Regions from separate parts of the Nocardia sp. NPDC049526 genome, predicted to be linked through region 3. Evidence: riboswitches for the same ligand, from Rfam matches in the RefSeq annotation. Region 3 holds a riboswitch; each other region holds the start of a gene.
The links. A riboswitch is a leader RNA that binds a small molecule or an ion and turns the genes downstream of it on or off. The one in region 3 is predicted to bind S-adenosylmethionine.

Region 1: linked by a shared signal. The riboswitch ahead of ACIBW7_RS32000 (homoserine O-acetyltransferase) and the one ahead of ACIBW7_RS41570 (rhodanese-like domain-containing protein) in region 3 are both predicted to bind S-adenosylmethionine.
Region 2: linked by a shared signal. The riboswitch ahead of ACIBW7_RS27270 (amino acid ABC transporter permease) and the one ahead of ACIBW7_RS41570 (rhodanese-like domain-containing protein) in region 3 are both predicted to bind S-adenosylmethionine.
Region 4: linked by a shared signal. The riboswitch ahead of ACIBW7_RS04520 (aminotransferase class V-fold PLP-dependent enzyme) and the one ahead of ACIBW7_RS41570 (rhodanese-like domain-containing protein) in region 3 are both predicted to bind S-adenosylmethionine.

What each region holds. Positions count from the first base shown of each region.
Region 1 covers NZ_JBITMA010000012.1:17,518-19,714, reverse strand. Annotated here, with positions in the region: gene ACIBW7_RS32005 (TetR/AcrR family transcriptional regulator) at 1-626, shown strand, start outside; SAM riboswitch class IV at 670-780, shown strand; gene ACIBW7_RS32000 (homoserine O-acetyltransferase) at 1,140-2,197, shown strand, end outside.
Region 2 covers NZ_JBITMA010000009.1:123,819-126,015, reverse strand. Annotated here, with positions in the region: gene ACIBW7_RS27275 (amino acid ABC transporter ATP-binding protein) at 1-78, opposite strand, end outside; gene ACIBW7_RS27270 (amino acid ABC transporter permease) at 75-1,070, opposite strand; SAM riboswitch class I at 1,080-1,173, opposite strand; gene ACIBW7_RS27265 (hypothetical protein) at 1,506-2,197, shown strand, end outside.
Region 3 covers NZ_JBITMA010000027.1:107-2,303, forward strand. Annotated here, with positions in the region: partial or broken gene ACIBW7_RS41560 (FAD/NAD(P)-binding protein) at 1-22, opposite strand, end outside; gene ACIBW7_RS41565 (hypothetical protein) at 328-783, shown strand; SAM riboswitch class IV at 849-965, shown strand; gene ACIBW7_RS41570 (rhodanese-like domain-containing protein) at 980-1,396, shown strand; gene ACIBW7_RS41575 (O-succinylhomoserine sulfhydrylase) at 1,393-2,197, shown strand, end outside.
Region 4 covers NZ_JBITMA010000001.1:1,034,016-1,036,212, forward strand. Annotated here, with positions in the region: gene ACIBW7_RS04515 (LysE family translocator) at 1-564, opposite strand, end outside; SAM riboswitch class IV at 678-791, shown strand; gene ACIBW7_RS04520 (aminotransferase class V-fold PLP-dependent enzyme) at 837-2,159, shown strand.

The DNA of each region.
Region 1 (2,197 bases), on a different contig from region 3:
AGCAGACCCGGTTGCGCATCATCGAGGTGGCGCTCGACCTGTGCGACGCACAGGGATTCGAAGCGACGACGGTCGAACAGATCGCGGACCGCGCGGATGTTTCCCCGCGCACGATCAATCGGTATTTCGACAGCAAAGAGGCCATCGTCCTCGGGCCGGTCAAGGACTTCGGACTCGCGATCGCCGAGTGCCTGCGCGGACTCCCGGTCACCGGCAATGAGCTGCAATCGCTGCGCGAGGCCTTCCTGCTGGTCGTCGACCAAGCCGCGGTGAATGTCGAGGGACCGCTGTCGTTCCGGCGCTTCCAGCAGATGCAGCGGATTCTGCGCAGCAGTCCGACGGTCAGTGCGCAGAGCATGGAACTGGCCGACGATAAGAACGCCGCGATCGCCGACGTGATCGCCGAGCGACTCGGCACCCAGCCCGACGCGCTACCGGTACGACTGGTCGTCGGCGCCTGGCAGCTGATCGGCCACCTCAGCATGGAGTGCCAGAACTCGATCTTCGACGAGGAGGACACCTCCGCGGCCGCCGCGGAGGCCCGCACCGGATTCACCACGTCGTTCGACGAGTTCATGCGCGTGTGCACCGGGCAGCCTGCGACCGAACCGGCGGAAACCCGGTAACGGATTTCAGTCGCCGACCGCGCGCCGGTTACCATGTCCGTCAGGTCATGAGTGCCAGCGCGAAGCCCCGGCTTGCTGGACGGCAACCCTCCAGCAGCGGTGGGGTGCTCCGGGTGATGACCGGGCTCTCGATGGTCGAGGGCAAGCGCGCACTTCAGGAGGTATTTCCGATGAGTTGTTGTCCGTTACCCGCACCTCGATAAGACCTGCCGGCGAACAACCCTTTGGAGCACGACATGAGTGACCCCATCGCGTCCGCGGCCGCACTCCCGGTCTACCGGACCGCGGCCCGGTTCAGCCGGGTAGCTAACATCGGGGATGTGCGTTCCCTCGTGATACCCCCGGTATCGGCGACGCACTGTGCGCGGCGGGTCGGTTTCACGGCGGCGACGTCGTGAGCGAGCGCAGCGAGCGAACCATCAACACAACACCCTCGGTCGCGACGGAGCCGAGCGCTAGCGAGGCGGAGTCGTGACCGTGACCGACCCCACCAGTACCGCGCGTTCGTCCGCGGTGGCCCTGCCACCGCCGGACGGGAGGCTCGGCATCATTGCCATCGGGGATGTGCGACTGGAGACCGGCGCGGTCATCCCGGACGTTCATCTGGCCGTGCAGCGCTGGGGTGAGCTCTCCCCCGCACTGGACAATGTGGTGCTCGTCGAGCACGCGCTGACCGGCGATTCGCATGTCGTCGGGGTGCCCGACGACATCCATCCGCTGCCCGGCTGGTGGGACGGCCTGGTCGGGCCGGGCGCACCGGTGGATACCGACGAATGGTGCGTCATCGCGACGAATGTGCTCGGCGGCTGCAAGGGCAGCACCGGCCCCTCGACGCTGGCACCCGACGGAAAGCCTTGGGGTGCAAGGTTTCCGGAGATCTCGATCCGGGATCAGGTGACCGCGGAAGCGGCACTGCTCGATCTGCTCGGCATCGAACGCCTGGCCGCCGTCGTCGGCGGTTCGATGGGTGGCATGCGGGTGCTGGAGTGGATGGTCGGCGCGCCGGAGCGGGTCGCATCCGCACTGGTGCTCGCCGTCGGCGCACGCGCCACCGCCGACCAGATCGGCACGCAGACAACGCAAATCGCCGCCATCAAGGCCGATCCCGACTGGCAGGGCGGCGACTACCACGACACCGACCGCACCCCGACGACCGGCATGGGCATCGCCCGCCGCATCGCGCACCTGACCTACCGCACCGAGGGCGAACTCGATCACCGCTTCGAGAACAATGCGCAGGGCGACGAGGATCCACGCAACGGCGGCCGCTACGCGGTGCAGAGCTATCTGGACCACCAGGCCGAAAAGCTTTGCAGCCGTTTCGATCCCGCCACCTACGTCCTGCTGACCGAGGCGATGAACCGACACGATATCGGCCGCGGGCGCGGCGGTATCGCGGCCGCACTCGCCGCCACCCCGGTACCGTGCGTGGTCGGCGGCGTCGACTCGGATCGCTTGTACCCGTTGCGGACTCAACAGGAACTGGCCGACGGACTGCCGGGCTGTGAGGGCCTGGAGATCGTGCACTCCCGCGACGGCCACGACGGCTTCCTCACCGAAGCCGCGGCGGT
Region 2 (2,197 bases), on a different contig from region 3:
CTCGGTGCCGCCGTAGGACTTTCGCACGCCGCGCACCTCGACCGCAGGAGCCCGGCCCACTTCTACCGGTGCGCTCATCGGGTCGCTCCGCGCGGTGCGGCGGAACCGGCTTCGGCGATTTCGCGCAGCCTGCGCCAGACCTTCTGCACCGGTGTCGGCGGGGGCGTGCGGTGCGCGCCCTTGGCGTAGTGGCGTTCGATATAGAACTGCACCACCGACAGAATCGTGGTCAGCACGATGTACCAGACGGTGGCCACCATGAGCAGCGGCACCACCCGGCCGTTGCGGCCGTAGATCACCTGGACCTGGTAGAAGAGTTCCGCGATCGCCATGACCGACACGATCGAGGTGCCCTTGAACAGGCTGATCACTTCATTGGTCGCATTCGGCAGGATCGAGCGCATGGCCTGCGGGACGATGACCGTACGGAACTGCCGTACCCGCGGAATACCCAGTGCCGCGGCTGCTTCCAGCTGCCCAGGATCGACCGAGATATACCCGGCCCGGATGATCTCGGCCGCATACGCCGCCTGATGCAATGCGAGTCCGATGACGGCCGCGGTGAATCCGCTGATCACCCCGTTCACCTCGAAGGTGAGAAAGGAAGGGCCGAACGGGATTCCGAGCGAGAGCTTGTGGTACAGGTAGGCGATGTTGAACCAGAACAGCAGCTGCACGATCAGCGGAATCGAGCGGAACGCCCAGATATAGACCCACGAGATCACCCGCAGCACCGGATTATTCGACAGTCGGGCGATCGCCAATGCCGTACCGATCAGGAATCCCAGCGCCGTGCCCCACAGGGTCAGCTCCAGGGTGACCTTCAGCGCCGACAGCACCGATTTCGCGGTGAAGTACTTGGCGAATGTCGACCAATCCCAGCCCGGATTGGTGGCCAGTCCGTGGACGAACTGCGCGAGTAGCACGAGCGCGATGGCGCTGATGACCCAGCGCCACGGGTGCCAGGACTTGGCGATCGCCGGTGCGCCGGTAGTGCCTACGGTGGCGGTGGGTGCAGCCGGTATCGGGACATCCGATACCGGAGTATCGGATGCGACGGACGCGCTCATATTTCGGTTCCTCCATCGTTCCCGGCGGAAGCACCCGCACCCGGTGACCGGGGGGTTGCTGCGACGTCGACGAGCCAGGTCTCTCGGTCGCTCTGGATGGTGTGTCCGACGCCGAGCACGGGTCGGTCAATGGGCCTAGCCGAAATATCATGCGAAGCAGGCGAAGTCCGGCACAAGGGTACGAATCAGCGTGAGCGCAGACCTTGTTTGTGTGGTCGTGAGCAGGCACTATTGTCCCGGTCGAGCAGTGGATCGTGGCATTTCGGACCCGGTTTTCCGTGTGCTCTTCGTCCGAATTTCCCACCTTCGGATCGCCGCGGCGGCCCATCGGAACGCGCGGCGCGAATGTGTCGACCGCCGGAATAGACGCTGTTGCGAAGGTTTGCCGGAGTACTCTCGGACCTCGATTCGTGCCCGACGATGAGGAGGTCTGCCGTGACCCTGCTGCGCCGTCTGACCACGCTAACCGCCATCGCGACCGGTACGGCCGCGCTGACTCTCGCCGTCCCCGGCATCGCCGCCGCGGGTCCGGCGCCGATGCCCGCACCAGCCGTTCCGGCCGCGACCGCACCCCCCGCCCAGGCCGCACCCGGTGATCTGTTCGCCGGTTATCGAGCCGTCGTAGAGGCGCTGCGCACGTTGGGCATCGACCCGTTCCTCTACCCGGCGGTCGCGCCGTTCTGCTCCGACACCGGCAGCCTCGGTCTGGTTCCCGCGGTTGCGGGCGCAGTCCCGGGGCCGTGGCCCAAAACCACGGTGGCCATTCCGGGACTCGACCCGAGCGCCGTCAAGGCGGGCCAAGTCATGTTCACCTTCGTCCCCTACGGCCTCGGCCCGGACGGCACGAATGCTTCGGGCATGAACGTCGCCTGGGTCAACCTGGCCAACGGCCGCAGCGGCATCACCGCCATGGGATCGATGTCCGATGTGGTCCGCACGATGGTGCCCGCCGAAATCCCCGCCGAGGTAAGGCCACTGGCCGAACGCGCCATCCAAGACTTCGTCGCCGTATTCCCGGTCGGTGGGGTGCGCGCGGTTCCGGTCGACACCGGATCCGGCACTGTACTCGCCGCAGTCTTCGGCACCGTGGACAACGGCACCAAGTCCTGCTTCTTCCTCCCGACCAT
Region 3 (2,197 bases):
TCGCTGCACTGTGTTCGGTCATCTTTTACGCGCACCCTTATGGTCGAAACAATTACGGCGTCAGTCTTAGCTTAGGCTAACTTGACGCACCCTCTCGGTCGCATCTGCTGATGCGGACAGGCGGCCATCTCGGCTATGACAGCAGGCCGCAGTCTCGCGATTCTATCGGTGGCACAGCGCGCACCCTGCGGCGGTGCGTACACCGGGTGTTTGCTGCCCCGGCCCACCTACCGTGACTACCCGCTCTACCGACATCTATCAAATCCTGGCGGCGCAGGTTCCGGGGCCGAATGCCGGATACCGCCGTCCACCAGGGATGATCGACCCATGACAGAGCAGCAGGGCACCGATGAAGAACCCGTAATCGAGGTCGATCAGACCGATCGTCGCTCCATCGCGCCGTTCATCGCGGCGGCCGTCTTCGCCGCTGTCGTGCTGGTCGCGATCGTCCTCGGTGCGGTGCTTTCGCCCGCTGAGAAAAATGTCACAGAATCGGACAAGATCGCGGCCGCGGTGCAGCGCTACGCGGAGGCCCGCGCCACCACCGACAGCACGCCGCCGCCGGGCGTGGCCTGTCAGGGCTTCGACGAGAGCAAGACGTCGCTCGCGGGTCAGTTCGGCGGGGCCGCGGCCGGAAAGTCGATCAAGGTCACCAAGATTGAGAATGCGATGGTCGACGGCGATAAGGCCAAGGCGACGGTGACCATCGCGGTCGACGGCCGGGAGACCCCGGCGACCTGGAATCTGACCCGTTCCCAAGACCGATGGATCGTCTGCGGTTGATTCCTTATGCGCGGTGCGAACTGGGGTTTGACATGGCGGCCCCTGCCCAGGCAATCTCATTTTCGGGTCATGAGTACCAGCGCCAAGCCCCGGCTGGCTGGTCGGCAACCCTCCTCCGCGGTGGGGTGCTCCGGGTGACGACCTGGCCGCGCACCGAAACCCAGGTGCGGCAAGCGTGGATTCACAGGAGGATCGCATGACATATGCCGGTGACATCACCCCACAGCAGGCGTGGGAGTTGTTGCAGGACAATCCCGAAGCTGTCCTGGTGGACGTGCGCACCGAGGCCGAATGGCGTTTCGTCGGTGTGCCGGATACGACTTCGATCGAACGGCCGACGGTGCTGATCGAATGGGTCGACAGCAACGGCGCCCGCAACGGTGAGTTCGTCGAGCAGCTGACCAAGGCGCTGGAGGGGCGCGATCCGGCAGCGCCCGTCGTCTTCCTCTGTCGCTCCGGACAGCGTTCCATCGGTGCGGCAGTCGCCGCGACCGGGGCAGGCATCGCCCCGTCGTTCAATGTGCTGGAGGGCTTCGAAGGCCCGATCGACGAGCTCGGACATCGTGGCGGCTCCGGCTGGCGCGCCATCGGCCTGCCCTGGCGGCAGTCATGATCACCGGTGGTGCGTTCGACAAGCCGCTGCCCGAGGGTGTCGGTCCCGCGACGCTCGGCGTGCGAGGTGGCCTGCGCCGCTCGGGATTCGAGGAAACCGCCGAGGCGCTGTATCTGTCCTCCGGTTTCGTCTATGAGAGCGCCGAGGCGGCCGAAGCCGCGTTCACCGGCGATATCGAGCATTTCGTCTACTCCCGCTACGGGAACCCGACGGTCGCCATGTTCGAGGAGCGGCTGCGTCTGATCGACGGCGCCGAAGCATGTTTCGCGACCGCGAGCGGCATGTCGGCCGTATTCACCGCGCTCGGTGCGCTTTTGGGCGCGGGCGATCGACTTGTGGCCGCGCGCAGCCTGTTCGGCTCGTGCTTCGTCGTGTGCAACGAGATTCTGCCGCGCTGGGGTGTGGAGACGGTCTTCGTCGACGGCGATGATCTGGATCAGTGGGAGCAGGCGCTTTCGGTGCCGACCCAGGCCGTCTTCTTCGAGACACCGGCCAATCCGATGCAGACGCTGGTCGACGTGCGCCGGGTGACCGAACTCGCGCATGCCGCCGGCGCGAAAGTGGTGCTGGACAACGTCTTCGCCACGCCGCTGCTGCAGCGCGGTTTCGAACTCGGTGCGGACGTGCTGGTGTATTCCGGCACCAAGCACATCGATGGTCAGGGCCGGGTACTCGGCGGTGCGATCCTCGGCGATCAGGACTACATCGACGGTCCGGTGAAAACCCTTATGCGCCATACCGGTCCGGCGCTGAGCCCGTTCAACGCATGGACCCTGCTCAAGGGTTTGGAGACCATGCCGC
Region 4 (2,197 bases), on a different contig from region 3:
GCGAACCTGTGGGCGGCGCAACATCGCAACCGCTCGTGACGCCAGCACGGCGAGCAGGATCATCTCGACGGCGGCAATGGAGCATTCGATGGCGCCGAGGGCGAGGGTGTTCAGAAAGGTGACATCGGTGAGGAATTGCGGCAGAACCGCCAGGTAGAACAGCCCGACCTTCGGGTTGAACATGCACGACACCAGACCTGCGGCGAATGCCGAGCGGATCGAGGCGGGAGCCTGCGCGGCCGACTGTCCGGACGCCGCGGCGGTGCCCGCCCCGCGCTGCTTGCGGTGATCGATCAGCGCCCGAATTCCCAAGTACACCAAGTAGATTCCGCCGACGACCTTGAGCGTCCGGTAGGCCGTCGCGGACTGTTCCAGCAGGGCGGCGACGCCCGCTGCGACCACCACCGCCCACACGATCCCGCCCAATGCCGAGCCGATCGCCGCGGCGATACCGGGTCGCGCGTCCACGATCGAGAAACGCAGCACCAGGAACGAATCCGGGCCGGGCGTGATCGACAGCAGAATGCACAGGCCGATAAAGCTGAGCAGCAGGGAAAGCGTCACCTCTCGATCAGATCGCACATCGCTCGGCATTGCAAGGTTATTTATTCGACTGCATGTGTATGCAGAAATGATTCGGTTGACAGGACGGTGTGGCATCTGCCAATCTCGGTTCAGGTCATGAGTACCAGCGTCAAGCCCCGGCTAGCTGGTCGGCAACCCTCCTCCGCGGCGGGGTGCTCCGGGTGACGACCGGGCCGCAGCCCGACCGGGTGCGGCAAGCGCGGACTCGGATGATCACCTGATTTCGGGTCCCACAGCCGATGGGATTTGTGATGACCGCTGTAGTTGAGCAGAGCTGTGCCGCCCTCGCCCGGGTTTCCGGCGACGACCTCCAGGTGCCGCTCGTACAGGGCGGAACGACCACCTACGCGAACTTCGACTACGCCGCTAGCGCACCGGCATTGGCGCAGGTCACCGACCGCGTGCAGCAGCTGCTGCCGTTCTACGCGAGCGTGCACCGCGGTGCCGGTTACGCCTCGCGGATCTCCACCGAGTGCTACGAGGCCGCGCGCGGCTCGGTCACCCGCTTCCTCGACGCCGCCGACGACCAGGTGGTGGTGTTCACCCGCAACACCACCGATTCGCTGAATCTGCTCGCCGCCTGTGTGCCCGGCGACACCGTGGTGCTGGATATCGAACATCATGCGAACTTCCTGCCCTGGACCCGGCACGGTCGTCGCGTCGTCAAGGCCGCGGCGACCGTCGAGGAGACGATCCGCCAGCTGATCGCCGAATTGTGCAGTAGGCCGGCGGCATTGCTCGCGGTCACCGGCGCGTCGAATGTGACCGGTGAGGTGCTGCCACTCGAGCGCCTGGCCACCATCGCGCACCAGTGCGGTGCGCGGATCCTGGTCGATGCCGCGCAACTGGCACCGCATCGTCGAATCAGCCTGCGCGCCACCGGAATCGACTACCTCGCCTTTTCCGGCCACAAGCTCTACGCACCGTTCGGCGCGGGAGTGCTTGTCGGACGCCGGGATTGGCTCGATGCCGCCGAACCGTATCTGGCGGGCGGCGGGGCGGTCCGCGAGGTCACCACTACCAGCGCGGAATGGGCATCGGCACCACAGCGTCACGAGGCCGGTTCGCCGAATGTGCTGGGCGCGGCCGCACTCGCCGCCGCATGTGACGCGCTGTGCGCGATCGATCCGAAAACCCTTGCCGCGCATGAGCGACTGCTCGCCGATCGCCTGCGTGCCGGGCTGTCCGCGATTCCGGGCGTCAACCTGCTGCGCATCTGGGACGACAGCCCCGACACCGTCGGCATTGTCGCCTTCACGCTGGACGGATTCGTCCCCGGACACGTCGCGGCCTATCTCTCCGCCGAACACGGCATCGGCATTCGCGACGGCCGCTTCTGCGCCCACCCGCTGCTCGAGCGGCTCGGCCTGGACGGTGCGCTGCGTGCCAGCATCGGCCTCGGCACCAGCTCCGCCGATGTGGATCGGCTGGTCGAGGCCATCGCCACCCTGGTCGACACGGGTGCGTCGTGGAATTACGCCAGTACTGACGGACTTTGGAACCCGACACCCGAGACCCGTCCCTTCGCCCGCCTCGACTCCGGCAACGGTGCCGCGCCCTGCTCGATCGGCTGATCGGAGCCGCGGCGTGGCATTGGGCCGATGCGGTCCGA